DNA from 2 places in the Streptomyces sp. HUAS TT11 genome. Region 2 is predicted to be linked to the other one. Evidence: riboswitches for the same ligand, from Rfam matches in the RefSeq annotation. Region 2 holds a riboswitch; the other holds the start of a gene.
The links. Region 2 has a riboswitch for cyclic di-AMP ahead of ACSHXN_RS11940 (M23 family metallopeptidase). Riboswitches for the same ligand answer to the same signal wherever they lie in the genome.
Positions count from the first base shown of each region.

Region 1 (10,072 bases), 5.0 Mb from region 2:
GAGCCGCAAGGCGTCCCGCACCGCGCCCGGCGCGAGGTGAGCGCCCGATGCTGCCCCCCGAACTTCCCCCGTTGCCCGCACTCACCCGCGCCGAGGCCGAGTTGATCGACCGCTACCTCGATGTGGTCGATCTCCTCGGCCGCATCAACCCGGTGCACTCCGGTGACACCTACCGCGGACTGCGGGCCGCCCAGGCCCTGGTGAGCAAGGCGTCGGCACTGCGGGAGGCGCTGGCGCTCATGCACCAGAGGGGGGAGAACGAGTTGCACGGCCCCACTCTCACCCGGGCGCTGCGGGTCCTGGACGGCGAACGCCGCGCCGCCCGCATCGCGCTGCCGCCCGGTGCGGATTGACGGGATGTGACTGACGCGCAGTGGACGGCGAGTTGCGGCGGCAGGGGTCGTCGTGTGGTGCTTCGGGGGGCACCGACCGTCCACGCGCGGTTCAAACGAACCAAATGGTGTACCCCTGGTTGGAGTAGGGACCCCTCCTTCGGAGAGCCCGCGAAGTTGGGCAACGCGCGTAGCCCGAGGGCGGAATGAGGTGCTCCGGTGCAGGTCGGGGCCTCACTCGTCCCCCCAACGGCCCCCGGTCGCAGGGATGTCCAGCCGAACGAGTGAGTGGTGAGTAACACCACAAACCCCCGATTTCGTTGTGATTTTCCGACGCCTGTACGTGAAGATCCCTTCCTGACGACAAGCCCCCGCCACCCGCGGCGGGGCGGTCCGGGCGGACGCCGAATCCTGCCGCCGCCCGGACGACCGGTCGACAGGAGTGGATCGGCAGGAGTGGAGGACCCGGCAAGGCGGGCCGTCCGAGAGAGATCCGGACGGTCCTTGGGGTGAAGCCGCGTGAGCGGCCGGGCTACTTCGCCAGCCCGAATCCGACAGGTCATCCTTCACAGGCGGCTGACGAAGGGTTGCGCATGTCTGCGCTCAATCGTGTCCCGTCGCTGTTGACCCGGGCCGGCACCGCCTCGGCCCTCACCCTCGCCGCCGTCGGCGGCAGCATCACCGTCCCCGGTCTCAGCGCCGACGCGGCGGCCGCTTCCCTGGCGACGAAGGCTCTCCAGGTCGCGGCGGCGAAGAGGGGCGCCCCGTACCAGTACGGGGCCACCGGGCCACGTCGCTTCGACTGCTCGGGGCTCACGCTGTACGCGTTCAAGAAGGCGGGCAAGAAGCTGCCCCGGACGGCCGCGGCTCAGTACAACAGGACGCACCACATCTCCGCCTCCCGGCGCAGGGCCGGAGACCTGGTGTTCTTCCACTCGGGTCGGAACGTCTACCACGTCGGCATCTACGCCGGGAAGGGAAGGATCTGGCATTCACCGAAGACCGGTGACGTCGTGAGGCTCCAGAAGCTGTGGACGAAGCGCGTGTGGTACGGCCGGGTCGGCTGACCCGGCCGGTGGGGTGGCGGCGCGACACGCCGCCGCCCCACCCGCGCGTGAGGCGGTCCGGAGCGGTTACTCGTTGACCATGGCCGACCGATCCCCCCACGACGAACGGAACGAGACGCCGCTGGAGCGCGCCGATCGGAACTTCGCCGAGCTGCTGCAGGAACTGCGCGTCATCCAGACAGGTGTGCAGATCCTCTTCGCCTTCCTGCTCACCCTGGCCTTCACCCAGCGCTTCCCGTCCCTCGACACCGCCCAGCGCACCACATACGTCTGCACCCTCCTGCTCTCCATGCTGGCCGCGGTGCTGTTCATGGCACCCGCCGCGCTGCACCGCACGCTCTTCCAGCAGCACGCCAAGCCGGCCATCGTGCGGATCTCGTCCCGTCTGGCCGCCGCGGGACTGGTGGTCCTCACACTCGCGTTCACCGGGTCGGTGCTGCTGGTGGTGGATGTGTCCCTCGGCCGCGCCGCCGGTATCGCGGCCTCCACCGGCACCTTCGTGGTCTGCGCCGGGCTGTGGCGCATCATGCCCCGGCTGGTCCAGCGGGCCGTCGTCAGATCAGCAGCGGCTCCAGAACGAGCAGCAGGCCCAGAGCGGTCAGAGCACTCCCGGTGACCGCTTCCAGCGCTCGTGCCGTGCGCGGGCTGCGCAGCCACCTGCCGAGCCTGTCGACCAGCAGCGCGACGACGGGGAACCACACCAGGGCGAGCACGAGAACGATCAGCGCGAGCTCCAGGGTCCGGGGAAGCGCGGGGCTGCCCGCGGGCACGAACTGCGGCAGCAGGCTCAGAAACGTGAGGGAGGCCTTCGGGTTGAGGGCGTTGGTCACGAACCCCTGCCACATCGGCCGCCCCGAAGAGGCCTCCTGTTCCGCCCGCGGCGGCGCGGCGGCGGGGCGCGGGCGCCAGGACGCACCCAGTGCCCGCACACCCAGATACAGGACGTAGGCCCCGCCGAGCAGTTGGAGCGTGCGGAACAGCCCGGGCACGGCCACCAGCACCGTCGCGACCCCGGCGACGGCAAGCGTGGTGTGGATGAGCAGCCCGGCCGCGATCCCCAGGGCGCACGCGACACCGGCCCGCCGGGAGATCAAGGCGTTGCGCACGACGACGGTGAAGTCGGCACCGGGCATGGCGACCATGCCTGCGGCGACCCCGGTGAAGGCGATGAGCTGTGTGTCCATGCGCCCCACCCTGCCGGGCACGGGCCTTCAGCAGGTATATGGAATATCCTGGGTCTGTCTTAAGCATCTCTTTGGTCTCGTCGATCCCCCGAACCCAAGGGGCCCATGTGTACGACCCGACACGACTCGCGGCGCTGGTGGCGGTGGCCGAGGCCGGTTCGATCACCCGGGCCGCCGAGCGACTCGGCTACACCGCGCCCGCGCTCTCCCAGCAGCTGACCAAACTGGAACGCGAGGCGGGAGCGGCCCTGCTGGTGCGCCACGCCCGCGGGACGCGGCTGACCGGCGCGGGCGAGCTGCTGGTGGTGCGGGCTCGACGGGTACTGGACGAGCTGGAGCGGGCGCGGCACGAACTGGCACGCCTGGCGGGCCTCGCGGGTGGCACCCTGCGGCTCGGCACCTTCCCCACCGCGGGAATCCATCTGCTGCCACCGGCACTGAGCGCCTTCCGCCGGGCCTATCCGGACGTCGAGCTGGCGGTCGCGGACTACGACCCGCCGACCGGGGTCCAGGCGGTCGCGGCGGGCGACATCGACCTGGCGCTCACGCACACCTACGAGCCCGCCGAACCGGTACCGCTGCCGGCCTCGGTGTCCCTGGACCCGGTACTGGTCGAGGAGCTGGTGCTGGTCACCAGCCCCGGCCACGCGCTCACCGCGGACGCCTCACGGCTGCCCCCCGCCGAGCTGGCCGGGCAGCCGCTGATCAGCATGGCGCCGCGGCACCCGGCCAGGCAGGGCGTGGAGGCCGCTCTCGCCGCTGCCGGGGCCACCCCGTCCGTGGTGGTGGAGACACCGGGATACGCCGTGGTGTGCGCACTGGTCAGTGCGGGGCTCGGGGTGGCGGTGGTGCCGGAGATGGTGGCCAGGACCGCGGCGACACCGGTGGGGTCGCGTCATCTGGAACCGGGCACCCTGCGCCGTACTGTCTCGGTCGCCTACCGCACCGACGAGGCGGCACCCGCGGCCGACGCCTTCCGGGCCCTGCTGCGCGGCGCCTTCGGCCGCGCGGCCCGGCACGTCTGAGGAGGCGCGGCGTCGGGCCCGCCGGTCCGGGCACGGCCACCGCCGCTTCAAGGTTCCTGCTGACCGACGGCCGTGACGGACTGCACCGGTGCGGCCCACGGCAGTTCGATCGCCACCGTCTTGCCTCCCTCGCGGGTGGGTCGCACGGTGAGTCTGCCGCCGTGCTCCGCGGTCAGCCAGCGGATGATCACCATGCCGCGGCCGTTGTCCTGCTGCACGGCCGCGGGCAGTCGCTTGGGGAAGCGCGGATGACTGTCGGTGACCCCGATGCGCAGCAACTCGTCCCGGTCGAGCACGATGTCGACCGTGAACGTGGGGGACTGACCAAGGGTGTGCTGCACCGCGTTGGTGGCGAGTTCGGAGACGATCAGGCGTACGGTGTCGGCGACTTCGGTGTCGCTCGGCAGTCCCCATTCGGCGAGGACGTTCGAAACATATTGTCGGGCGGCGGACACCGAGGCTGGATCGCTCGGCAGAGTGACGGATGCTTCCTGATGGTCTGCCATGGCGACGTCGTCCCTTTCCCTCGGGACCGGAGTCCGACACGGAGCGGTTGGTTCAGTAGCGGTCCCGGACTTGGTGCTGCGCGCCACACTGCCATCACCAGGGCCCCATCGGGTGCGATCCCTCGAGATATGCATATATCTGTCGCCCGAAGCGGTGAACTCTGCGACGACCGACCGTATTTGGGTGGGTGACGGACGCATCCTCTACCGTCGCCGTGAAAACCGCGCGCCATGCGGAGGGAGTCGGCCATGCAGTACGGACCAGCGGTGCGCCGTCGCAAACTCGGCACCGAATTACGTGCCCTGCGGACCGGGGCGGGGCTCACGAGTGGTGAGGCCGCGTCTCTCGTCGGCTGGCACCAGTCGAAGGTGAGCCGGATCGAGACGGGTGCCAGCGGTGTGAAACCGACCGATGTGCGTCTGCTGCTGGACGCGTACGGTGCCGAGGACCCCGAGTTGCGCGAACTGCTGCTCGTACTGGCCGGCTCCGAGGACGGCGGCGGGCGGCAGAACTGGTGGCACGCGTACCGCGGGGTGCTGCCGCCGACCTACCGCGACTTCATCAGTCTGGAGTCGCAGGCGAGCGGGATGCGCACGCTGGAGACCTCCGTGGTGCCGGGGCTGCTGCAGACGCCCGAGTACGCGCGCGCCGTCACCCGGGCCGCCGTGGGCGCGCTTCAGGAGGCCGAGCTGGACACCCTGGTGGAGGTGCGGCTGGCCCGCCAGGACGTACTGCGTGCGGATCCCCCGCTCGAACTGTCCGCCGTCCTGGACGAGGCGGTGCTGCGCCGGGTGGTCGGGGGCCCGCAGGTGATGGCGCACCAGTTGCAGCGGCTCCGGGAGGCGGCCCGGCTGCCGCAGGTGCGGCTTCAGGTCCTGCCGTTCGCCGCCGGGGCACACATCGGGGTCACCGGGCCTTTCGTAATCTTCTCATTTCCGAGCAGATCTGATCTGGATGTCGTCGTTCTCGACCACTTGACGAGTAGCCTCTACCTCGAGCGGAAAGAAGACCTCCAGGCCTACAGCGAGGCCTTCGACGCCCTTCAGATCCACGCCCTTTCACCCGAGGACTCGTTGGATTACATCGCCGCGTTGGCCGGCGAAGCATAAGGAGGCACCATGTCAGCACTGCCTCGGCACATCCCCGCCAGTACCTCCTTGCACGGCGTGCGATGGCTGCGCAGCAGCCGGAGTACGGGAATGAACAACTGCGTGGAGACCGCGCGGCCGACCGCCGGGCGCTGGACCGGACTTGTGGCCGTGCGCGACTCGAAGAACGTGACCGGCCCCGCCCTGCTGTTCACCCCCGACGCCTGGGAGGATTTTCTGACCGGACTGAGCTGATCACCTTCGAAGCAACTCAGGCATATATCAGCCAAATTTCCGCTGATTTCCGAGTCACTTCCGTAGCGATCACTCCCTCACGACTGCCTACGACTCCGGGCGCACCACCCGTACGACGCGCGATGCACGGCCGTTTCGCCGACTCACGGCCGCGTCTCGCCGATCACACGTACGGCGCGCTCGACCTGCTCATCGGTCAGGTCGGCGCGAGCGGTCAGTCGCAGTCGTGAAATCCCGTCGGGCACCGACGGTGGGCGGAAGCAGCCGACGGCGAGCCCCGCCGAGCGGCAGTCCGCCGCCCACCGCAGGGCCAGTTCGGGGGAGGGCGCCCGCACGGAGACCACGGCGGCGTCCGGCCGCACCGCCTCATGGCCCTCGGCCGTGAGACGTGCGTACAGCGCCGTCGCCACCGCGCGGGCCCGTTGTGCACGCTCGGGCTCGCGGCGCAGCAGGCGCAGCGCCGCGAGCGCCGCGCCCGCCGCGGCCGGAGCGAGCCCGGTGTCGAAGATGAACGTCCGGGCCGCGTTGACCAGATGGTCGATCACCCGCGCAGGCCCGAGGACTGCGCCGCCCTGGCTGCCCAGCGACTTCGACAGGGTCACGGTCACCACCACGTCCGGCGCGCCCGCGAGGCCCGCCGCGTGCGCGGCACCCCGTCCGCCGGCGCCGAGCACCCCGAGTCCATGGGCGTCGTCGACGACCAAGCCGGCGTCGTACTCACGACAGACGGACGCCAGTTCGGCCAGCGGGGCCGCGTCGCCGTCGACCGAGAACACCGTGTCGGAGACCGCGACGGCGGGCCCGCGGTGGGTGTCGAGTGCCTTGCGGGCCGCCTGGGGATCGGCGTGCGCGACGACCTGGGTGGTGCCCCGCGCGAGCCGGCAGCCGTCGATGAGCGAGGCGTGGTTGCCCGCGTCGGAGACGATCAGGGAGCCGTGCGGCGCGAGTGCGGTGACCGCCGCCAGGTTGGCGGCATATCCGGAGGAGAAGACGAGGGCCGACTCGACACCGCAGAACTCCGCGAGCTCGCGCTCCAGATCGCCGTGCAGCTCGGTGGTGCCGGTGACGAGCCGGGAGCCGGTCGAGCCGCCGCCCCACACCCGGGCCGCCTCCGCAGCCGCCTCGGTGGTCTCCGGGTGGCGTGCCAGACCCAGATAGTCGTTGCTCGCCAGGTCGAGGAGCGGGGAGTCGGCGGCGCGGGGGCGCAGCGTGCGCACGAGTCCCGCTCGGCGGCGTGCCCGCGCCTGCTCGTCGATCCAGCCGAACGCCATGGGTCCTCCGGGTCTTTTGTAGGCAGTGCACAGACACTAGCGGGACGACCAGCCACCCAGGGTGTGGCAATACCCACACGTCGAACGGAGTCTGTTGTGCGAAGTCTCCTTGGCCCGGACCCCTCGGGTAGGACAGGATCGGTCTCCATGGACCTGCTGAACACGCTGGTGGACAAGGGGTTGCGGCGCGAGTTGCCGACCCGCGAGGAGGCTCTGGCCGTCCTCGCCACTTCCGACGACGACGTGCTCGATGTGGTGGCCGCGGCCGGCAAGGTGCGCCGCCACTGGTTCGGCCGACGGGTGAAACTCAACTATCTCGTCAACCTCAAGTCCGGCCTGTGCCCCGAGGACTGCTCCTACTGTTCCCAGCGGCTCGGTTCGAAGGCCGGGATCCTCAAGTACACCTGGCTCAAGCCGGAGGAGGCATCCAGGGCCGCGGCGGCCGGTGTCGCGGGCGGGGCCAAACGGGTGTGCCTGGTGGCGAGCGGCCGCGGGCCCACCGACCGGGACGTGGACCGGGTCTCCGACACCATCAGGACCATCAAGGAGCAGAACGAGGGCGTCGAGGTGTGCGCCTGCCTCGGCCTGCTCTCCGACGGCCAGGCCGAACGGCTGCACTCGGCCGGCGCCGACGCCTACAACCACAACCTCAACACGTCCGAGGCGACGTACGGGGACATCACCACCACCCACACCTACGCCGACCGCGTCGACACGGTCAACAAGGCGCACGCCGCCGGCCTGTCGGCCTGCTCGGGACTGATCGCCGGTATGGGTGAGAGCGACGAGGACCTGGTCGACGTCGTCTTCGCGCTGCGGGAACTGGACCCCGACTCCGTTCCGGTGAACTTCCTGATCCCCTTCGAGGGCACCCCGCTCGCCAAGGAGTGGAACCTCACCCCGCAGCGGTGTCTGCGGATCCTCGCGATGGTGCGGTTCGTGTGCCCCGATGTGGAGGTGCGTATCGCGGGCGGGCGCGAGGTCCACCTCCGCACGCTCCAGCCGCTGGCCCTGCACCTGGCCAACTCCGTCTTCCTGGGTGACTACCTGACCAGCGAGGGCCAGGCGGGCAGGGCCGACCTGGAGATGATCGCGGACGCCGGGTTCGAGGTGGAGGGCACGGACCGGCTGACGCTGCCCGAGCACCGTGTGTCCGGTGGCTGCGGATCGCACGAGGGCGCCGGATGCGGAGCCCACGAAGGCGCGGGGTGCGGGGCCCACGAGGACGGCGTCGCCGGTGGGTCCGACTCCGCGCCGCAGGCCGGCGAGCCCCGCACCGATCTCGTCGCCGTCCGCCGCCGGGGCGCCGGAACGGATCTCGCGCCCAATGCCTGATCTGTCCGTGGACGAACTGCTGGCGATCGACCGGCAGCACGTCTGGCATCCGTACGGTCCCATGCCCGGCCGGCAGGAGCCGCTCGTCGTGGAGTCGGCGAGCGGAGTGCGCCTGCGTCCGGCCGACGGCTCCGGCGAACTGGTCGACGGCATGTCGTCGTGGTGGTCGGCCATCCACGGCTACAACCACCCGGTGCTGAACGAGGCCGTGCGCGAACAGCTGACGCGGATGAGCCATGTGATGTTCGGCGGGCTCACCCATGAGCCCGCCGTCCGGCTGGCGAAGCTCCTTGTCGACATGTCGCCCGACGGTCTCGAGCATGTCTTCCTCGCGGACTCCGGATCCGTCTCGGTCGAGGTCGCGGTCAAGATGTGCCTGCAGTACTGGCGGTCGCTCGGCCGCCCCGCCAAACAGCGGTTGCTGACCTGGCGGGGCGGCTACCACGGCGACACCTGGCATCCGATGTCCGTGTGCGACCCCGAAGGCGGGATGCACGAGCTGTGGCGGGGCGTCCTGCCGCGGCAGCTCTTCACCGAGGCACCGCCGGCCGCCTACGAGGAGTCCTACGCCGACCTGTTGCGCGACACGATCGCGCGTCACGCCGACGAACTGGCCGCGGTGATCGTCGAACCCGTGGTGCAGGGCGCCGGCGGCATGCGCTTCCACTCCCCCGCCTATCTGCGGGTACTGCGCGAGGCGTGCGACGCGCACGACGTCCTGCTGGTGTTCGACGAGATCGCCACCGGGTTCGGCCGCACGGGCGCGTTGTTCGCCGCGGACCACGCGGCGGTGACCCCGGACGTGATGTGCGTCGGCAAGGCCCTGACCGGCGGCTACCTGACCCTGGCGGCGACACTGTGCACCCCGCGGGTGGCCGAGGGGATCTCCCGGGGAGAGGTTCCGGTGCTCGCGCACGGGCCCACCTTCATGGGAAACCCGTTGGCGGCCGCCGTGGCCCGTGCCTCGATCGAGCTGCTGCTCGGCCAGGACTGGCACGCGGAGGTCAAGCGGATCGAGACGGGTCTCACGGAGGGGCTCGCGGAGGCGGCGGCCGTGCCGGGCGTGCGTGAGGTGCGGGTCCTCGGCGCCATCGGGGTCGTCCAGCTCGACCACGAGGTGGACATGACGGCCGCCACCCGGGCGGCGGTGCGGGAGGGCGTCTGGCTGCGCCCGTTCCGCGACCTCGTTTACACGATGCCGCCCTATGTCACGGGGGACGCGGACGTGGCACGGATCGCGCGCGCGATGCGCGCGGCGGCACGGGAGGGCTGAGATGTCCGTACTGGTGATCACGGGGACCGGCACCGAAGTCGGCAAGACGGTGACGACGGCTGCCGTGGCGGCGGCGGCCCTCGCCGCGGGCCGGTCGGTGGCCGTCCTCAAGCCCGCACAGACGGGGGTGCGGCCCGACGAACGCGGGGACGCCGACGAGGTGGCCCGGCTCGCCGGCGCCGTGACGACCCGGGAACTGGCGCGCTATCCCGAGCCGTTGGCCCCGGCCACCGCGGCACGACGGGCGGGCATGCGGGCCGTGCGGCCGCACGAGGTGGCCGAGGCGGCGGCCGAACTGGCCGCCGGGCACGATCTCGTGCTCGTCGAGGGGGCCGGCGGACTGCTGGTGCGGTTCGACGACGAGGGCGGAACTCTGGCGGACGCGGCCCGGCTGCTGGCCGCTCCGGTGCTCGTGGTCTCTGCGGCGGGTCTCGGCACACTGAACTCCACCGAACTGACCGCACGTGAACTGCGGCAGCGAGGCCTTGAGTTGGCGGGCGTGGTCATCGGCAGCTGGCCCGTCGCGGCCGATCTGGCCTCACGGTGCAATCTCGCGGACCTGCCGGTGGTCGCCGGATCACCCCTGCTCGGTGCGCTGCCCGCCGGAGCGGGGACGCACCCACCGGCCGGTTTCCGCGCCGCGGCGCCGGGGTGGCTGGCACCGCGGCTGGGCGGGACATGGGACGCGGGCGCGTTCACCTCGGAGTTCGCGTCGTAGCGGCGGGCCGGTGACCA
Region 1 covers NZ_CP196184.1:7,614,318-7,624,389, reverse strand. Annotated here, with positions in the region: gene ACSHXN_RS34200 (ATP-dependent Clp protease proteolytic subunit) at 1-40, shown strand, start outside; gene ACSHXN_RS34195 (hypothetical protein) at 48-353, shown strand; cyclic di-AMP (ydaO/yuaA leader) riboswitch at 725-922, shown strand; gene ACSHXN_RS34190 (C40 family peptidase) at 926-1,399, shown strand; gene ACSHXN_RS34185 (DUF6328 family protein) at 1,479-2,015, shown strand; gene ACSHXN_RS34180 (LysE family translocator) at 1,954-2,583, opposite strand; gene ACSHXN_RS34175 (LysR family transcriptional regulator) at 2,691-3,608, shown strand; gene ACSHXN_RS34170 (ATP-binding protein) at 3,656-4,114, opposite strand; gene ACSHXN_RS34165 (helix-turn-helix domain-containing protein) at 4,364-5,224, shown strand; gene ACSHXN_RS34160 (DUF397 domain-containing protein) at 5,234-5,458, shown strand; gene ACSHXN_RS34155 (8-amino-7-oxononanoate synthase) at 5,602-6,729, opposite strand; gene bioB (biotin synthase BioB) at 6,877-8,064, shown strand; gene ACSHXN_RS34145 (adenosylmethionine--8-amino-7-oxononanoate transaminase) at 8,057-9,337, shown strand; gene bioD (dethiobiotin synthase) at 9,339-10,055, shown strand.
Region 1: another riboswitch for cyclic di-AMP. It lies ahead of ACSHXN_RS34190 (C40 family peptidase); the one in region 2 lies ahead of ACSHXN_RS11940 (M23 family metallopeptidase).

Region 2 (20,012 bases):
GAGCATGCCGTGGTCGGCGGTGATGTACAGAGCGGTGCGCGGGGGCAGCTGCTCGGCGAGCCGCTGGACCAGCCGGTCGACATACATGAGCTGGCCCCGCCAGGCGTCCGAGTCGACGCCGAAGCGGTGTCCGGCGCCGTCGAGCTCCGCGTAGTACGTGTAGACCAACGCCCGGTTGCCCGCCGCGAGTTGCTCGGCCGCGAGGTCCATGCGGTCCTCGCCCGTCAGCCGCCCGAGGAACGTTCCACCGCTGAGCGCGACCTTGGTCAGCGGGGTGTTCTCGAAGGCCGGGGAGGAGACCTGGGCGGTGTGCACGCCCGCCTCGTGGGCCAGCTGGAAGACGGTGGGGTAGGGCTGCCAGAGGCGCGGCGAGGTCCAGGGCTGCCAGCGCAGCTGGTTCATCAGCTCCCCGGTGTCCGGGTTGCGCGCCGTGTAGCCGGGCAGACCGTGCGCGCCGGGCGGCAGCCCCGTTCCGACCGAGGCGAGCGAGGTCGCGGTGGTCGCCGGGTAGCCCGCCGTGATCGGCCGGCCGGTGCCGCCCCGCGAGGACGCCAGGAGCGAGGTGAGGAAAGGCGCGTCCTCGGGGTGCGCCCGCAGCTGCTCCCACCCGAGGCCGTCGACCAGGAACACGCAGTTGCGGTCGGCCGCGGTCAGCTCCGGTATGGCGGCGGCCTGACCCGGGACCCCCATACCCGCGGCCAAGGTGGGCAGGAGGTCGGCCAGTGAGCCGGTGCCGTACTCGGGGAGCGGCGCGGATCCGGCGGCGAGCGGCTCCGGATGGTCGTCCCAGGTGGTCAGTGCCATCAGCCGGCGAGGTCCGCGGTCGCCTCGGAGAGGGACTGCGCGAAGGCGAGCGCCTGGCGCACCGTCTCCGGGCCGTCCCCGGTCTCGCTGACGCGCAGGCTGAGGTCGTCGGCGGTCGAGCTGCCGGTGTAGCCGTGGTCCGCCTCGCAGTTGGGGTCGCCGCAGGCCGCGGGTTCCAGGTCGATGCGGGAGACGGCGCCCCATCCGATCGTCAGGACGACCTCACGCGGAAGCGTGCCGGGCGCGTACGACTCCGGGTTGGCGACCACGCGGCTGACGACGACCGACGAGATCCGGCCGAGCTTCACCGATTCCGTGGACGTCGTCGCGTACGGCGTCGGGGAGGTGTCGTCGGCGGCCTGCTCATCGGTGTGGCTGACGATGAAGCGGTTGCCGGTGAGGACCAGCACGGTCACATGGCGGCGCACCTCGTTCGCGTCGAACGTGGTCTCCTGATGGACCAGGTACGACCGGATGGGCTCGCCGCCCACGGCCGCTTCCACCGCCTCGGCCACGAGAGCCGGGTAGTAGCCGCTGCGCTCGATCGCCGCCCGCAGCCCCTGGGTCGTCGTACTGGTCTTGGCCATGACGTCCATCCTACGGGGGCGCACTGACTGCGAGGCACGCTTGTCGCCGCTCAGTACACCGGCAGCGTCCTCGGGCCGAGGTCGTCGCGGGCGGGCGGCGGCGCGAGCCGCACGGTGGCACCGAGCACGCTCAGACCGTGCGGGGCGACCACGACCGGTTCCAGGGTGACGGCGACGACCTCCGGATGGTCGTCGACCAGCCTCGACACGCGCAGCATCAGCTCCTCGAGGGCGGGCGTGTCCACGGGGGCGGAACCGCGCCAGCCGAACAGGAGGGGGGCCGTCCGGATCGACCGCACCTGGGAGGCGGCGTCGCGGTCCGTGACCGGGATCAGCCGGTGCGCGGTGTCGCCGAGGAGCTGCGAGGCGGCCCCGGCGAGTCCGAACGAGAGCACGGCACCGGCCGCCGGGTCGATGACGGCCTGTACGAAGGTGTCGACGCCGCGTGGCGCCATGCCCTGGACCACCGGCCTCAGCTCCTGCGGCCGGCCGAACAGCTCGGTCAACTCGGTGTAGGCCCGCCGCAGTTGCTCCTCGTCGGCGAGGTCGAGACGAACACCGCCCAGATCGGCGCGGTGTCGCAGATGCGGGGCGGTGGCCTTGAGGGCCACCGGGTAGCCGATCTCGCCGGCGGCCGCCACGGCGGCCTCGGGCGTGGCCGCGGGCAGCGCCCTGCGCACATGTACGCCGTACCGCGTGAGCAGGTCGCAGGTCTCGTCGGTGCCGAGCGTCAGTCCCTCCCCGCGGGCGAGCAGCCCGTGGATCAGCTCGGCGGCGCCCTTCTCGTCCACGTCGTCGTACTCGGGCACCTTGCCCGGGTCGGTGGCCTCGCGCCGCCACCGGGCGTACTTGACGGCCTCGGCGAGAGCCCGGACGGCACGCTCGGCGGCGGGATAGGCGGGAATGAGGCGGGCCTCCTCCGGAGCCTGCGCCGCGGCGCGGGGCGGATCCGCCGGAGGCGGGAGGTCGCCGCGCTGCGCCTGGGGTGACGTGCTCGTCGCCGCGGACAGCGCCTCCGCCATCCCGCCCAGCTCCACGTGCACCACGAGCACCGGCTTGGCGGGGGCCGCGGCCGCCGCGGAACGCAGCGCCTGGGCCAGGGCTGCGTCGTCGGGCGAGGACTCGCCGACCGCCGGGATCACGGTCACCACGACGGCGTCGCAGGCGTCGTCGGCCAGTGCCGCGGCCAGCGCCCGGTGGAAGTCCTCGGCCGAGGCGGCCGTCGTCAGGTCGAGCGGTGGCAAGGGGCGCAGCCCCTCGGCCAGACAGGCGTCGTAGGTCAGCAGTCCCAGCGACTCGGAGTTGCCGACGATCGCCACCCGCGGCCCACCGGGCAGCGGCTGCCTGGCCAGCAAAAGCCCCGCGTCCACCAGTTCCGTGATGGTGTCCACCCGGATGACGCCGGCCTGCCGCAGCAGCGCGGACACCGTGGCGTGCGGCAGGCGCGTGGCCCGTACGGCGTGCCCCTGGGGAGCGCCGCCGTGCCGCGCGCCCTGCACCACGACCAGTGGCTTGGCCGCGGCCGTGCGGCGCGCCAGCCGGTTGAACTTGCGCGGGTTGCCGATGGTCTCCAGGTACATCAGGGCGACGTCGGTGTCCGGGTCCTCGTACCAGTACTGGAGGACGTCGTTGCCGGACACGTCAGCACGGTTCCCGGAGGAGACGAAGGTCGACACCCCGGTGACCCCCGTGACGCCTCCGCCGCGCCGGTGCAGCCGTGAGAGCAGGGCGATCCCGATGGCGCCGGACTGCGCGAACAGGCCTATGCGCCCCGGACGCGGCATCTCGGGTGCGAGGGAGGCGTTCAGCCGGACCCCGGGTGCGGTGTTGATGATCCCGAAGGTGTTCGGCCCGATGATCCGCATGCCGTACGAGCGCGCCTGCCGCACCAGCTCCCGCTGCCGCTCGCGCCCGTCGGGGCCGCTCTCGGCGTAACCCGCGGAGATGACCACGAGCCCCTGGACCCCGTGCTCACCGCACTCGGCGACGACCTCGGGGACATGTTCGGCGGGGACCGCGACGACGGCGAGGTCGACCGGCTGGGCGATGTCCCGTACGGAGCGGTGGGCGGGCACCCCGTCGAGTTCCTTTTGGTCCTCGGGCAGCGCCTTGTTCACCGCGTACAGGCGGCCGGTGAACCCGCCGTCCCGGAGGTTGTCCAGGACGCCGCGGCCCACTCCCCCGGGCGCACGGCCGGTGCCGATCACGGCGACCGAGCCGGGCGCGAGGAGCCGCTGCACGGAGCGGGCCTCGGCCCGCTGCTCCCGGGCACGCTGCACCGCGAGCGACCGGTCGGTGGGCTCCAGGTCGAATTCCAGGCGTACGACGCCGTCCTCGAAGCTGCGCTTCTGCCGGTACCCGGCGTCCGTGAACACCTTGATCATCTTGTTGTTGGCCGGCAGTACCTCGGCGGCGAACCTGCGGATGCCGCGCTCCCGGGCCACCGCGGCGATGTGCTCCAGGAGGGCCGACGCCACGCCGCGCCCCTGGTGGGCGTCCTGCACCAGAAAGGCGACCTCGGCCTCGTCCGCGGGTGAGGACGCGGGCATCCCGCCGACGCCAATGCGGTCATACCGTACAGTTGCAATGAATTCGCCGCCGATCGTCGCGGCGAGTCCCACCCGGTCCACGAAGTCGTGGTGCGTGAAGCGGTGGACGTCCTTGGCGGACAGACGCGGATACGGCGCGAAGAAGCGGTAGTACTTCGACTCGTCCGAGACCTGCTCGTAGAAGCTCACGAGGCGCTCGGCGTCATCGACGGTGATGGGCCTGATGCGCGCGGTGCCGCCGTCGCGCAGCACCACGTCGGCCTCCCAGTGGGCGGGGTAGTCGTGCCGATCCGACGCGGTCTGCATGCGCCCCAGACTAAGGCTCGCATCGGACAGGGGCGCGAGGCAGGCTGAGGGGAACCGAGCCGGGCCCGGCGGGATGGACCGCCGCCCCTTCCTGGGCGCGCTTCACCTGTGGAACACTGGTCTAGACAACCTGAAACACCTGAAGGGCAGCATCACATGGCTGAGCGCCGCGTCAACGTCGGCTGGGCCGAGGGTCTCCACGCCCGCCCCGCCTCCATCTTCGTCCGGGCAGCCACGGCCTCCGGGATCCCCGTGACCATCGCCAAGGCGGGCAGCGACCCGGTCAACGCCAGGTCCATGCTGGCCGTCCTCGGCCTCGGCGCCCAGGGCGGCGAGGAGATCGTCCTCGCCTCCGACGCGGAAGGCGCCGACGCCGCACTGAACCGCCTGGCCAAGCTGGTCGCGGAGGGTCTCGAGGAGCTTCCCGAGACCGTCTGACCCTTCGGGTACCACCACGCGGCGGAGCCGCTTCCGCCATGCGGGCGGACGCGGCTCCGCGCTTTTCCGGCCGTCGAGGGCGACCCGCTCCGCGTCCGCGCGGGAATTCCGGAACCCATGGAAAAGAGCTCGGCACGGCACACGAAAATCGTACGCACCGGTTTTCCTGCGCACGCGGGAACAAGGGCAGCGGAAATTAAGTCCCGCCCCGATATCCCTCTTTGTATACGGTGCCCGTGTTAATGCCGTAGCCCTGACATGTTTACGGCATGTTGCGAGGTCCTCACACCGCCCGCGGACCCGGGAAGGCGCAGCCGGTGCGCGGCGGTCACACGCTCGGTGTGCACGGCCATGGCGGCCCGCGCCCGCTCGCCGTCCCCGCGTGCGACGGCGTCCACGATGCCGCCGTGCTCCGCCCAGGACTCCACGGGGCTGAGCGGCGCCTCGACCGTGTACATCCAGGCGATCTTGTGCCGCAACTGGGCGAGCGTGGACGTCAGCGCGGGGCTCCCGCAGGCCTGTGCGAGCGTCTCGTGGAACCAGCCGCCCAGGGAGCGCAGATCCTCGCTGCCGCCCGTCCTGGCCCGATCCTGGCCCAGCCTGACCAGACCGCGCAGCACCTTGAGATGGGCTTCGGTGCGCCGCTGGGCGGCGCGCGCGGCGCCGAGCGGCTCGAGCAGCATCCGCATGTCCAGCAGATCCGCGCCCTCCTGCTCGGTGGGCTCCGCCACGCACGCGCCCGCGTGTCTGCGGGTGACGACGAAGCCCTCGGCCTCCAGTGTCCGCAGCGCCTCCCGCACGGGGACGCGGGAGACTCCGTACCGGCGCGCGAGAAGCTCCTCGGTGAGCCGGCTGCCGCGCTCGTGGACACCGGAGACGATGTCGTCACGGATCGCCGTGCATACCGAGTGCGCCGGAATACGCATGTCCGACCTCCGCCTTAATCACCGCGAAACGTCGTCGGCTGACGTGTGTTCAACCGACTCTATTGCAGTGCTTCGCCATTTCCGACGGCGGGCCGGAATCCATGGATATTTTTTGGACAGACGGCCGTTCGAAACGGGGGCGGCCCCGGCTCGGGAGCCGGGGCCGCCCCCGTTTCGAATGCGCCTCTCGGAGGTGGATCGTCAGACGTTCACGCCGTGAGCGCGCAGATACGCGACGGGGTCCATGTCCGAGCCGTACTCCGGGGACGTGCGGGCCTCGAAGTGGAGATGCGGCCCGGTGACGTTGCCGGTGGCCCCGGAGAGGGCTATCTGCTGGCCGGGAGTGACCCGCTGACCCGCGGAGACCCCGATGGACGACAGGTGGCCGTACTGCGTGTAGGTGCCGTCGTTCATCCTGATGACGATCTGGTTGCCGTACGCACCGCCCCAGCCCGTCTCGACGACCGTGCCGGAGCCGACCGCGTGCACGGGCGTGCCACTGGCGGCATGGAAGTCGATGCCGGTGTGCGAACCGCTGGACCACAGGGAGCCGCCGGTCTTGTACCCGGTGGAGACGTAGGAGTGGAAGATCGGCGCCACGAAGGCGTTCAGGCGACGGCGCTCGGCCTCACGGGCGGCGCGCACCTTGGCCGCACGCTCCTGTGCCGCCTTCTGCGCGGCACGCTTGCGGGCGGCCTCCTCGGCCTTCTTCAGCTCGGCGGCCTGCCTCTGGGCGGCGGCCTGGGCGTCGATCTTCGCGGCGACCTCGTCGCCCATGCTGACGGCCCGGATCAGTCCGGTCTGCTCGACAGGGGTGCCGGCGGCGAACGCCGGAGCTGCCAGGGCACCGATGACGCCGGTGGTGGTGAGCGCGGCGACGCCCACGGCGTTCGTGGTCGTGCGCTTCACGCGGCTCGGACGGCGGTGTTTCCCGGTGGCGCAGGTGAACGCCATGTGTGTGGCTGGTCCTTTCCTTCCCTCTCGCCTACCGGGTTAGCTGACGGGTTCGGAGCAGGAAGGTCTCCTACGGGCTTCACGCCCGATTCACCCCAGGGATCGGGCCCGCTGGCGGCCGCAGGGACGGCGGCAGCGGGCCCCTCCGGCCACGAAGGCGGCGCAGGAGGGTGGGTCCCCGGCTCCCCTGGCTCGCGCCGTACGGGGACTCGGCGATGGCTGTCCGGTGCCGCGGATGCGGCGCGGTGCCTGACGGACAGCCCGGATGACGCTAAGAGGGCCCTGTTTCGATCGCCAAACCGATCAGAGGGTTTGTAGCGCATCCCACAGGGCAGAGCCACCGTCTCTATGGCAATACGGACAAAGTCCAAGAGGCAGGGCCCCGGTGACCGACATCACCGGGGCCCGCACCGAAGCCGCGCCCGATGGGCACGGCCGCTTCGACGGCTTCCCGCGCGCACGGACTTCGGTCCTGCGGACGCGGGGCGTCGGTCTACTCGGCCGCCACCACGCTCACTTCGCCGATCCCGAGCGCCTTGACGGGTTCCTCGATCTGCGCGGCGTCGCCCACCAGGACGGTCACCAGCCGGTTCACCGGGAAGGCGTTCACGACGGCGGCCGTGGCCTCCACCGTGCCCGTCCCGGCGAGCGCCTGATACAGCGTCGCCTGGTAGTCGTCCGGAAGGTGCTGCTCGACCTGGTCGGCGAGCGAGCTCGCGACGGCGGCCGCGGTCTCGAACTTGAGCGGTGCCACTCCCACCAGGTTCTGCACGGCGACATCGCGCTCCGCGTCGGTCAGACCCTCTGCGGCGAGCGTGCGGAGCACCTTCCAGAGGTCGTCGAGCGCCGGTCCCGTGTTCGGCGTGTCGACGGAGCCGCTGATGGCGAGCATCGCCGCACCCGTGCCGTCCGGCGCGGACCGCAGCACCTGGCCGAACGCGCGCACTCCGTAGGTGTAGCCCTTCTCCTCGCGCAGGACCCGGTCCAGGCGGGAGGTCAGGGTGCCGCCGAGGCAGTACGTGCCGAGCACCTGGGCGGGCCACACCCGGTCGTGGCGGTCGGCGCCGATGCGGCCGATCAGCAGCTGCGTCTGAACGGCTCCGGGGCGGTCCACGATGATCACGCGGCCGGTGTCGTCGGCCGTCACCGGGGGGACGGGGCGGGGTGCGCCCGGCGAGCCCGTCCAGGCGCCGAGCGTCTCGCCGAGGAGCTCGTCGAGGTCGATGCCGGTCAGATCGCCGACCACGACGGCGGTGGCCGTCGCCGGGCGCACATGGCGCTCGTAGAAGGCGCGGACCGCGGCGGAGTCGATGTCCTCGACCGTCGCCTCGGTGCCCTGGCGCGGACGCGACATGCGCGAGGAGGCCGGGAACAGCTCCTTGGAGAGCTCCTTGGCGGCGCGGCGGGCCGGGTTGGCCATCTCGTGCGGGATCTCGTCGAGGCGGTTGCGCACCAGGCGCTCCACCTCGCCGTCCGCGAACGCCGACGCCCTCAGTGCGTCGGCGAGCAGTCCGAGCGCCTTGGCCAGGCGGGAGACCGGCACCTCGAGGGAGAGCCGGACGCCGGGGTGGTCGGCGTGCGAGTCGAGGGTGGCGCCGCAGCGCTCCAGCTCGGCGGCGAACCCCTCGGCGGAGTGCTTGTCGGTGCCCTCGGAGAAGGCGCGCGCCATGATCGTGGCGACGCCGTCGAGACCGGCGGGCTCGGCGTCCAGCGGCGCGTCGAGGAGTACCTCGACGGCGACCACCTGCTGGCCGGGACGGTGGCAGCGCAGCACGGTCAGGCCGTTGTCGAGCGTCGCACGCTCGGGCGCCGGGAACGCCCAGGGCTTGGCCTCGCCGGCCTGGGGCTGCGGGTGGAACTCCATGGTCGCAAGCTCGGTCACTTCGCCGACTCCTCGTTCTCGTCGGTGGTCGCGGCGGTCTCCGGGGCCTCGGCCGGCTCGTACACGAGCACCGCGCGGTTGTCGGGGCGCAGGCGGGCCTTGGCGACCTCCTGCACCTCCTCGGGCGTGATCTCGAGCACACGCCGGACGGCGGTCAGGGCGAGCTGCGGGTCACCGAACAGGACGGCGTACCGGCACAGTTCGTCGGCGCGGCCCGCGACCGTGCCGAGCCGGTCCAGCCACTCGCGCTCCAACTGGGCCTGGGCGCGCTCCATTTCCTCCGCCGTGGGGCCCTCCTCGGCGAACCGGGCGAGCTCCTCGTCGATCGCGGCCTCGATGACCGGCACCTCGACGTCGCCCGAGGTCTTCACGTCCAGCCAGCCCAGGGACGGCGCCCCGGCCAGCCGCAGCAGGCCGAACCCGGCAGCGACGGCGGTGCGGTCGCGCCGTACCAGCCGGTTGTAGAGGCGGGAGGACTCGCCGCCGCCGAGGACGGTGAGGGCCAGGTCCGCCGCGTCGCTGGTCCGCGTGCCGTCCTCCGGCAGCCGGTAGGCGGCCATCAGGGCGCGCGCCGGAACCTCCTCCTCGATCACCTCGCGCAGCTCCCGGCCCATGACGTCGGGCAGCGACCCGTCGCGCGGCTCGGGCTTGCCGTCGTGGGACGAGATGGACCCGAAGTACTTCTCGATCCAGGCGAGCGTCTGCTTGGGGTCGATGTCGCCGACGACGGACAGGACCGCGTTGTTGGGCGCGTAGTACGTGCGGAAGAAGGCGCGCGCGTCCTCCAGCGTGGCCGCGTCCAGATCCGCCATCGACCCGATGGGCGTGTGGTGGTAGGGGTGGCCCTCCGGGTAGGCGAGCGCCGTCAGCCGTTCGAAGGCGGTGCCGTAGGGGACGTTGTCGTAGCGCTGGCGGCGCTCGTTCTTCACGACGTCCCGCTGGTTCTCCATGGACTCGTCGTCGAGCGCGGCGAGCAGCGAGCCCATGCGGTCGGCCTCGAGCCAGAGGGCGAGCTCCAGCTGATGGGCCGGCATGGTCTCGAAGTAGTTCGTGCGCTCGAAGCTGGTGGTGCCGTTCAGCGACCCGCCGGCGCCCTGCACCAGCTCGAAGTGGCCGTTCCCCTTGACCTGGGCGGAGCCCTGGAACATCAGGTGCTCGAAGAGGTGGGCGAGACCGGTCCGGCCCGCGACCTCGTGGCGCGAGCCGACGTCGTACCAGAGGCACACCGCCGCGACCGGGGTCAGATGGTCCTCGGAGAGCACCACGCGCAGCCCGTTGGCCAGGCGGTGCTCGGTCGCTGTCAGGCCCCCGGAGCCTGCCTCGGCTGTGGCCGTGTGACCCATGGGCATGTACGTCCCTTCGCTCGCGGAAGCTGTCGCGGAAAACCGCCGTTTCCTGCCGGTGCTGTCACTGTATGCAAGCGCGCACGCAAGTGGACAAGTTCCCGGGCGGCGTACGCCCAGAGCGAGACCGTGATTACGGGAGGTGGACGACTGAACGCGCGGTTGACACGCTCGGCACCGGCACCGTGCGACCCCCGCGACGGCGTCGCCGTGACCTCCTTCGCCAGCGCCGGAAAGGCCTTGGGGACGGGTACTGGTCGGCGTTGTCACCGCGGCAGTCCACAATGGTCCGCGTCAGACACGTCCATGCCCAGCACAGACTGTGAAGGAGCCGGCAGCAATGGCCCGCCGCAGCACGAAGACCCCGCCGCCCGACGACGCGTACGAGGAGAAGATCCTCGACATCGACGTCGTGGACGAAATGCAGGGCTCCTTCCTGGAGTACGCGTACTCGGTCATCTACTCCCGGGCCCTGCCGGACGCGCGCGACGGCCTCAAGCCGGTGCACCGCCGGATCGTCTACCAGATGAACGAGATGGGCGTTCGCCCCGACCGCGGCTATGTGAAGTGCGCCCGTGTCGTCGGCGAGGTCATGGGTAAGCTGCACCCGCACGGCGACGCGTCGATCTACGACGCCCTGGTGCGCATGGCCCAGCCCTTCTCGATGCGCGTGCCCCTGGTCGACGGCCACGGCAACTTCGGCTCGCTCGGGAACGACGACCCGCCGGCGGCCATGCGGTACACCGAATGCCGCATGGCCGAGGCGACGGGCCTGATGACCGAGTCGATCGACGAGGACACGGTCGACTTCGTCCCCAACTACGACGGCCAGGAGCGGGAGCCCGAGGCCCTGCCGGCCGCCTTCCCGAACCTCCTGGTGAACGGCGCGTCGGGCATCGCGGTCGGTATGGCCACGAACATGCCGCCGCACAACCTCGGCGAGGTCATCGCGGCCGCCCGCCATCTGATCCGCCACCCGAACGCGGATCTCGACACCCTGATGAAGTACGTCCCCGGACCCGACCTGCCCACCGGCGGCCGGATCGTCGGCCTCGCCGGCGTCCGGGACGCCTACGAGACGGGCCGGGGCACCTTCAAGATCCGCGCCACGGTGTCGGTGGAGACCGTGACGGCCCGCCGCAAGGGCCTGGTCGTCACCGAGCTGCCCTTCACGGTCGGCCCGGAGAAGGTGATCGCCAAGATCAAGGACCTGGTCGGCTCGAAGAAGCTCCAGGGCATCGCCGACGTCAAGGACCTCACCGACCGTGAGCACGGCCTGCGCCTGGTGATCGAGATCAAGAACGGCTTCGTGCCGGAGGCGGTCCTGGAGCAGCTCTACAAGCTGACGCCGATGGAGGAGTCCTTCGGCATCAACAACGTCGCACTGGTCGACGGCCAGCCGCTCACCCTGGGCCTCAAGGAGCTGCTCGAGGTCTACCTCGACCACCGCTTCGACGTCGTCCGCCGGCGCTCGGAGTTCCGCCGCAGCAAGAGGCGCGACCGGCTCCACCTCGTCGAGGGTCTGCTCACGGCGCTGGTGGACATCGACGAGGTCATCCGCCTGATCCGGTCCAGCGACAACTCGGCGCAGGCCAAGGAGCGCCTGATGCGGCGCTTCTCGCTGAGCGAGGTCCAGACGCAGTACATCCTGGACACCCCGCTGCGCCGCCTCACCAAGTACGACCGCATCGAGCTGGAGGCGGAGAAGGACCGGCTCAACGCCGAGATCGCGGAGCTGACGCGGATCCTGGACTCGGACGCCGAGCTGCGCAAGCTGGTCTCCGCCGAACTGGCCACGGTGGCCAAGAAGTTCGGCACCGAGCGGCGCACGGTGCTGCTGGAGTCCTCCGGCACCCCGGCGCCCACGGTTCCGCTCCAGGTCGAGGATGCCCCGTGCCGGGTGCTGATGTCGTCGACGGGCCTGCTGGCCCGCACGGCGGACGGCGACCCGTTCGCGGAGGACACCGAGGACAAGCGCGCGAAGCACGACGTGATCGTCTCCGCCGTCCCGGCGACGGCCCGCGGGGAGGTCGGCGTGGTGACGTCCGGCGGGCGGCTGCTGCGGCTGAATGTGATCGACCTTCCGCAGCTGCCGGAGACGGCGGCGCGGCCGAGCCTGTCCGGAGGCGCTCCCGTCTCGGAGTTCGTCTCCCTGGAGGCGAACGAGACGGCGGTCTGCCTGACGACGCTGGACGAGTCCTCCCAGGGTCTCGCCATCGGCACGGCACAGGGAGTCGTCAAGCGTGTGGTCCCCGACTACCCGTCCAACAAGGAGGAGTTGGAGGTCATCACGCTCAAGGAGGGCGACCGCATCGTCGGCGCGGTCGAACTGCGCACGGGCGAGGAGGACCTGGTCTTCATCACGGACGACGCCCAGTTGCTGCGTTTCCCCGCCTCCCAGGTACGCGCCCAGGGCCGGCCTGCCGGCGGCATGGCGGGCATCAAGCTGACGGACGGCGCCAAGGTGATCTCCTTCACTGCCGTGGACCCGGCGGTGGACGCGGTCGTCTTCACGGTCGCCGGTTCGCGCGGGACGCTGGACGACTCGGTCCAGACCACCGCCAAGATGACGGCGTTCGATCAGTACCCGCGCAAGGGCCGCGCCACGGGCGGTGTGCGCTGCCAGCGGTTCCTGAAGGGCGAGGACTGCCTGTCCTTCGCCTGGGCCGGCCCGACGCCGGCCCGGGCCGCGCAGAAGAACGGCACACCGGCCGAGCTGCCGGAGCTCGACCCGCGACGCGACGGCTCGGGCGTGTCCCTGGCGAAGACGGTCGCGGCGGTGGCGGGACCGATGTGATTCAGTCCTCGAGGTCACCGGGGCTCGCGAGAGCCTCGGTCTCCTCGTCCCGGACGTAGCGGAGGACGCCCCACATGCCGTGCTCGTCGGTGTGTGGGGCGTCGTCCGTGCACCCCTGGAGCTCCTTGCGCAGAGCCGTGGTGTTGATGCCGGACCCGATGAGCACGAGCTGGGTGAGCCGCTCGGCACCGGCCTCCCACGCCTCCGGACGGAACCGCAGGAACCGCCCCACGGCATGCACCGCGTACCGGTTGCGCGGGTCGGCGGCGCCGAAGTCGACGTATCCCTTGATCCGGTAGAGGCCTTCCGGCCTGCTGTCGAGGAACTCCAGCAGCCGCCGCGGCTCCATGGGCACGTCGGAGCGGAAGGAGAGGCTGTCGTATCCGGCGTGCAGATGGGCGTGGTGAGCGCTCGCCTCACCGTGCTCGTGGTCGTGCCGGTGGAGGTCGTCGAACGACAGCTGCCCGATCCGCTCCTCGGCCGGCCGGCAGTCGAAGAGGAGCTCCGGGTCGATGCGCCCGTACGCGGCCGGGACGACGGCGGCGCGGTCGGTGAGGGACCGCACGGTCCCCAGGACCTGATCGCTGTCCTCGGCGCGATCCGTCTTGTTGACGACGACAAGATCGGCGAGGGCGAGATGGCGGTCCAGCTCGGGATGCCTCTCGCGGGTGGCGGCGAACTCCACCGCGTCGACGACCTCCACGAGCCCGCCGTAGACCACCCGTGGATGCTCGCTGGCCAGCACCATGCGGACCAGCTCCTGCGGTTCGGCGAGACCGCTCGCCTCGATCACGATGACGTCGATGCCGGCGGAGGTCCGGGCCAGACGGTCGAGGTAGACGTCGAGTTCACTGGCGTCCACGGCGCAGCAGAGGCAGCCGTTGCCGAGGGAGACCGTGGAGTCGCCGAGCGCCCCCGCGACGGCCATGGCGTCGATCTCGATGTCCCCGAAGTCATTGACGACGGCGCCGATCCGGCTGCCTCCGCTGTGATGGAGGAGGTGGTTGAGCAGCGTGGTCTTGCCCGAACCCAGGAATCCGGCGAGGACCACGACCGGGATCTGCTGCGGACTCGGCGGCCGGCTCAACATACACCCCTTCTTCCACCCGTACGTGCGCCGGATCGCGTGCCGGCGGTGCACGAGGACGGCTCATGGACCGGCTCGCACCGGAAGGGGGGCCGCACTCGTACGTGGACTGAATGCCGAATCAGGATACGAGCGAGGGGAAACCCTGCGAAGTGAACGATTGTTAGCGGCGCTCGCGGGGCACACGTTTGGCATGGCGCCGGGAAACGCGACCCGCACTTCCCTCTGTGCGCCTCCTCTCCGCCTCCCCGCCGATCAGAGCCGCTCGGCACCCTGGGAGACGGCAAGCGCGCCGCCCATCGCTCGCCGGTCCCCTCCAGCAGACCCGCATCCGACGACCGGCGGACGGTCGCCTGATTCGGGGGTTGACATGACCACACAGAGGCACGGGACATGGGGGCCTGCCGCCGCCACCGCGGCAGGACTCGCGTTCGGGGCGGCGGCTCTCGCGTTCCTCAGCCGACAGCAGCGCAGGTCCGTCGAGCTGCAATTGCAGGTCGAGCAGCAACGTATGCACTTCCATCTGCTGAGCAAGGCCATCGACGATCCCGAGCTGGCGGCCGTCATGAGCACGGTCGACCTGAGCGGCCGACCGGCCACGGAGCAGCCCGGACTGCGGCGGCAGTATCTCTTCGCGAACGCGCTCTACTCCCACGCCCTGAAGAGCTACCTCGCCGGCTATGTCAACTGGCAGGAGCTGCACGGACACCTTCGAGTGCTCTGCCAGAACCCCATGATCCGGGACTACTGGGAAGCCACGCGACACCACCGCGACAGCCTCGACCACGCTTCGACCGAGGCTCGTGTGGGCCGGATGATGGACGGCATCGTGCAGGACCTCGAGGACGCCGACACGGACGAGTGGTGGGTGGTGGGCGAACCGCCCGCGGAGTAGCCCATTCGGAGTCAACACACGCCGGAATGAGTCCAGTTGGGCTAGTGGGGTGTTAACGCATCGGGAGCATCAAAAGGCTAACCTGACCACACCAGTACCACCTACTGCTCTGAGGACCGGGATCACCTTTGAAGATTGTGCGCCGGATCGGTGCATCTCCCCGTGAACGCGGCAGCGTGACAGGCGAGACCTGCCCCGACATCTTCGAACTGAGTGACGGCAACTTCGCCGTCATCGGGACCGAAGCCACCGCCAGGCTGGACAGCGAGCTGCCCGCCGACGCCGCACGGGCCGACTACGAACGCATCGTGATCATCAGCCGGGAGACCTTGGTCCGCGCCAAGGCCGAGATCCCGGACGCCTGAGCCTCCACCCCTTCAGCTCCACACTCGCATCGCCCCGCCGCACGCCATCTGCGCGCCCAGGGGCCGCACCCGGCCGAGCAGCACAACACCCGGTCCTCGCTTGGCGGCACGCGTCGTCAGGCCCGGCGCCAGATCGGCTCCGGGCCTCGCGCACAACCCGCGGCCCTGGCTCTCGAAAGGGCCCCGGTAGACCTCGACCGCGGCGCTCCCCCCACCCTCTCAGGTATGAGACCCTCCTCGGCGGTCGCCGCAGGCGTCACGCCACCGCCGGCACGGCGACCGGTGGTACCGGACCCACATACCGGGCCGCCGGGCGGATGATTTTCGGGTCCTGTGCCTGTTCCAGGATGTTGGCGCTCCAGCCGACCACTCGGGCCGTCGCGAACGTCGGTGTGAACATCTCGCGCGGGACACCGCAGAGTTCCATGACGACCCCGGCGTAGAACTCCACGTTCGTGTGCAGTTCGCGGCCGGGCTTCAGTTCGGCCAGGATCGCCTCCACATGGCGCTCGACCTCGATCGCGAAGTCCACCAGGCCGCCGCCGAACCGCTCCGCGACACCCCGCAGCATCCTCGAGCGCGGGTCCTCCGTGCGGTAGACCGGGTGCCCGAAGCCCATGATGCGCTCGCCGGCGAGGACGCGCGCACGGATCCAGGTGTCGATGCGGTCGGGGGTGCCGATCGCGTCGAGGGTGTCGAGGGCCCGGCTCGGCGCTCCGCCGTGAAGCGGTCCGGACAGCGCGCCGACGGCGCCGACCAGGGCCGCCGAGACATCCGCACCCGTCGAGGTGATCACCCTCGCGGTGAATGTTGATGCATTGAATCCATGGTCAATGGTTGAGATCAAGTACTGCTCGATCGCACGCGCATGCGCCTCGTCGGGCTCCGAACCCGTGAGCATGTAGAGGTAGTTGGCCGCGTACGGCAGGTCCTCCCGCGGTTCGACCGGCTGCAGCCCCCGGCCCAGCCGGTACAGCGCCGTCAGCAGCGTGGGCACGACTGCAGCCGCCGCCAGCGTGTCCTCGCGGCGCCTGTCCGCATCGATGTCGTACACCGGCCGGAACCCCTTCGAGGCGCCGAACAGGGAGAGCGCCGTGCGCAGACCCGACAGCGGGCCGGACCGGCCGCTCGCGGCCGCCACCGCGGGAAGCGCGGCCCGGACGTCGTCGGGAAGGCGGCGCAGACCCGCGGTCCTGGCGGCGAACGCCGACCGCTGCGCCGGGTCCGGCAGCACGCCGTGGACCATCAGGTGCCAGACGTCCTCGAAGCCACGGGTCAGCGCCAGTTCGACGGCCGAGTACTCCCGGTAGTGGTAGAAGCCCTCGAGCCCCCGGACGTCACCCAGTTCGGTGTCGGTGACCACGACGCCCGCGAGCCCGCGCGGCACGTCGACGGGGGTGGACGCGGCACTGCTGATCGACATGTCTCCTCCTTGGAATTGACTCGACTGTCCATGCTTGACTCAATCCCTGTCAATATTGATTGAATCAATATGAGATCCATGGGTACGGTGGCAGCCATGAGGGATCAGGACACGGCTCGCGGGCACGACGGAACTCGGATCACCACCAGGGAGGCGGCCGAACTGCTCGGGGTGAAACCGGAGACCGTGTACGCCTATGTGAGCCGTGGCCAGCTCAGCAGCAGGCGGGAGCCCGGCGGCCGGGGCAGCACCTTCGACGCCGAGGAGGTCGCGGCGCTCGCCCGGCGCAACAGGCGGGAGCCGGCCGGAGGTTCACCCGCCGCCGGCGATCTCTCGGTCCGCACGTCCATCACCCTCATCGAGAAGGACCGGTACTTCTACCGTGGCGTCGACGCCACCGAGCTGGCCGACCGGCACTCCTACGAGGAGATCGCCGAGTGGCTGTGGACCGGGCGGCTGCGGCCCGGAATCATCTTCACCGCCCCGGAGGCCGCCGTCACCGTCGCCCGCCGCGCGGTGGCCGCGCTGCCCGAGCACACCGGCCCCACCGACCGGCTGCGGGTGGCGGCGATCGCGGCGGCCACCGCGGACCCGCTGCGCTTCGATCTGTCGCCGCAGGCCGTCCTCGGCGCCGCCCGCACCCTCATCCCCACCCTGGTCGCGGCCCTCCCCCCGCTGCGGCCCGACCACCGCGACGAGGGCCCGCTGGCGCGGCGCCTGTGGGGACGGCTCACCGGACGCGACCCCGACGAGACGTCAGTGCGCGCGCTGGACACTGCACTCGGGCTTCTCGTCGACCACGACCTGGCCGCCTCCACCCTCGCGGTCCGCGTCGCCGCGTCCGCCCGCGCACACGCGTACGCGGCCGTCTCCGCGGGCCTCGGCGTCCTGGAGGGCCCCCTGCACGGTGCGGCCGGCGGCCTGGCGCACCGCATGCTCCTCGACGTCCTGGACCGGGGCACCGCGGCACCCGTGGTCGCCGACGAGCTCCGCGCGGGGCGCCGGATCCCCGGCCTCGGGCACCGGCTGTATCCGGGCGAGGACCCGCGCGCGCGTGCCCTGTTCGCCGTCCTGGAGGAGCTGCCTGCCGCGGGACCGGCCCTGGCCGCCGCACGGGACATCGTCGCCACCACGGCCCGCCACGCGCCTCTGCACGCCAATGTCGACCTGGCCCTGGCCGTCCTCACGGTCGCCTCCGGCATGGACGCCACGGCGGGAGAGACCGTCTTCGCCGTCGCCCGCACGGCGGGCTGGATCGCCCACACCCTGGAGGAGTACGAGGAACGACCGCTGCGCATGCGCCCGAGCGGCCGCTATGCGGGAGCGCGACCGCCACAGCCGCTCCCCCGCTGAACGGGGCGCGCCACGACCGCCGCCGCGCACCGAGTGAGCCGGTGCGCGGTGGCGTCCGGCACGCTCCCCTGCGTGCTTCGCGCGCCTACTGCGCACCCCCGGTGCGCCTCGAATGCGCCCCTGTTCGCGGGGCTGGAAGTCACCGCCGCCGAAGTCAGGTTAGGCTCACCTCTGTGAGTACGTGCACGACCGCATCACGGGACCTCGACGAGCCTCTCGCAGGGACCGCGGCGACCGCGAGGACATGGCTGCTGCTGGAGCAGCCCGGCCCCTGGGGTCCCGAAGCGCTCACATCGAGCCACCTGGATCCTGAGCTCGGCCGCGCCCTCGAGGCGGCCGCGGAGGGCACAGGCGTGCGGATCGCACTCATCCGCCGCCCCGGCCGGCACGCCGACTGCGGCACGCCCGCCGCACGGCAGATCTATGCGGCCCACACCGTTCCGGGCACCATGTGGCTGCGCACCGCCACCACCTCCGAGCCGGAGCGGCTGCTCGACCTGGACCTCGCCGCACTGGGCCGCGGGGACTCCGGCACCTTCGACTCGGTCTTCCGGGCCGAACCCCACACAGGCGACCCGCTCGCGTTCGTCTGCACCAACGGCAAGCGGGACCGCTGCTGCGCCCTCCTCGGCCGCCCGCTGGCGACCGAGCTGACCACCTCCGGAGTCGAGGGGGTCTGGGAGGTCACTCATCTGGGTGGCCATCGCTTCTCCCCCACCCTGCTCGTACTTCCGTTCGGATACGCGTACGGACGCGCCCAGGCCCCGCACGTCAAGGAGATCCTCCAAGGGGTGCGCGACGGACGGGTCGTGGTGGAGGGATGCCGCGGCAGCTCCGCCTGGGAACGACCCGCACAGGCGGCGGAGCTCGCCGTGCGCACGGCGGCCCACGAGTACGCGGCGGACGCGTTGACCGTCGTCCGCACAGACGGGACCGCGCCACGCTGGGAGGTCACCGTCGCCCACACCGACGGCCGGCTGTGGCGCGTCCTGGCCGCGCAGGGGGCGTCCCTGCCACCACGCCCCGACAGCTGCGGCAGCCCGCTCGGTTCACCGGCCCGGATGGACGTCGTGTCGGTGCGCGAGTTGCTCACCACGGTGGCCGGCGACCCCGCGCACTGCTGAACTCCCGGGCGCCACGGAGAGGGACGGCCCTCACCGCCCCCGCGCACGCCCCTCGGGAGATGCGTGCCACATCTGCGGAGGCAATGCGCCCGCGCACCCGTACCGTCTACGCATGACCCCCTCTCGCCCTGCACGACGACTGCGCCTCGGACTGCCGCGGCGTATGTTCTCGCAGCTCCTGCTGACGCAGGTGGCGATCGCCGCGGGCGTCGCCGTGCTCGCCACCGGACTCTTCCTGGCCCCGCTCGGCCAGTTGCTGGACGACCAGGCGATGCACCAGGCCCTCGCGATCGCGCAGACCACCGCGGTCCAGCCGCAGATCGCCCGTGACCTGCAGTCGACGCTGCCGTCCCCGACCGGGCCCGTGCAGGCGGAGGCGGAGCACATCCGCAGGGCGAGCAAGGCCGAGTACGTCGTGGTGATGAACATGAGGGGGGTGCGCTGGTCGCACCCGGACATCACGCAGATCGGCCGGGTCGTGTCCACCGACCCGAGACAGGCCTTGGCCGGTGAGGAGGTCATGCAGATCGACAGCGGCACCCTCGGTCGCTCGGCCCGCGGCAAGGTGCCGCTGCGCGACGCACAGGGCAGGATCATCGGCGCGGTCTCCGTGGGCATCGAGTACAACAGCGTGCGGGCCAGGCTGCTCCACGCGATCCCCGGGCTGTTCGCCTACGCGGGCGCGGCCCTGGCCATCGGTGCCCTCGCCGCCTATCTGATCGCGCGCAGGGTCCAGCGGCAGACCCGCGACCTCGCCTTCTCCGACATCTCGGCGCTGCTCGCGGAGCGCGAGGCGATGCTGCACGGCATCAGGGAGGGCGTGGTCGCCCTGGACCGGGCCGGCCGGGTACGGCTCGTGAACGACGAGGCCCAGCGCCTGCTGGGCATCGGTGACGAGGTCGTCGGGCAGTCCCTCGACGAGGCGCTCGGCGAGGGCCGTACGACGGACGTCCTGGCCGGTCGCGTCGCCGGCACCGATCTGCTCACCGTGCGCGGTCACCGCGTCCTCGTCGCCAACCGCATGCCCACCGACGACGGGGGCGCCGTCGCCACCCTGCGCGACCGCACCGAGCTGGAACAGCTGGGCCGGGAGCTGGACTCCACCCGCGGTCTGATCGACGCACTGCGGGCGCAGGACCACGAGCACGCCAATCGGATGCACACGCTCCTGGGGCTGCT
Region 2 covers NZ_CP196184.1:2,649,596-2,669,607, forward strand. Annotated here, with positions in the region: gene ACSHXN_RS11915 (alkaline phosphatase family protein) at 1-804, opposite strand, end outside; gene ACSHXN_RS11920 (DUF5998 family protein) at 804-1,391, opposite strand; gene ACSHXN_RS11925 (bifunctional acetate--CoA ligase family protein/GNAT family N-acetyltransferase) at 1,442-4,246, opposite strand; gene ACSHXN_RS11930 (HPr family phosphocarrier protein) at 4,403-4,684, shown strand; gene ACSHXN_RS11935 (GntR family transcriptional regulator) at 4,924-5,610, opposite strand; gene ACSHXN_RS11940 (M23 family metallopeptidase) at 5,812-6,564, opposite strand; cyclic di-AMP (ydaO/yuaA leader) riboswitch at 6,578-6,789, opposite strand; gene ACSHXN_RS11945 (M16 family metallopeptidase) at 7,058-8,446, opposite strand; gene ACSHXN_RS11950 (M16 family metallopeptidase) at 8,443-9,795, opposite strand; gene ACSHXN_RS11955 (DNA gyrase/topoisomerase IV subunit A) at 10,130-12,586, shown strand; gene ACSHXN_RS11960 (CobW family GTP-binding protein) at 12,588-13,676, opposite strand; gene ACSHXN_RS11965 (DUF6082 family protein) at 14,044-14,568, shown strand; gene ACSHXN_RS11970 (hypothetical protein) at 14,697-14,933, shown strand; gene ACSHXN_RS11975 (citrate synthase/methylcitrate synthase) at 15,190-16,356, opposite strand; gene ACSHXN_RS11980 (citrate synthase) at 16,453-17,709, shown strand; gene ACSHXN_RS11985 (sucrase ferredoxin) at 17,883-18,833, shown strand; gene ACSHXN_RS11990 (sensor histidine kinase) at 18,946-20,012, shown strand, end outside.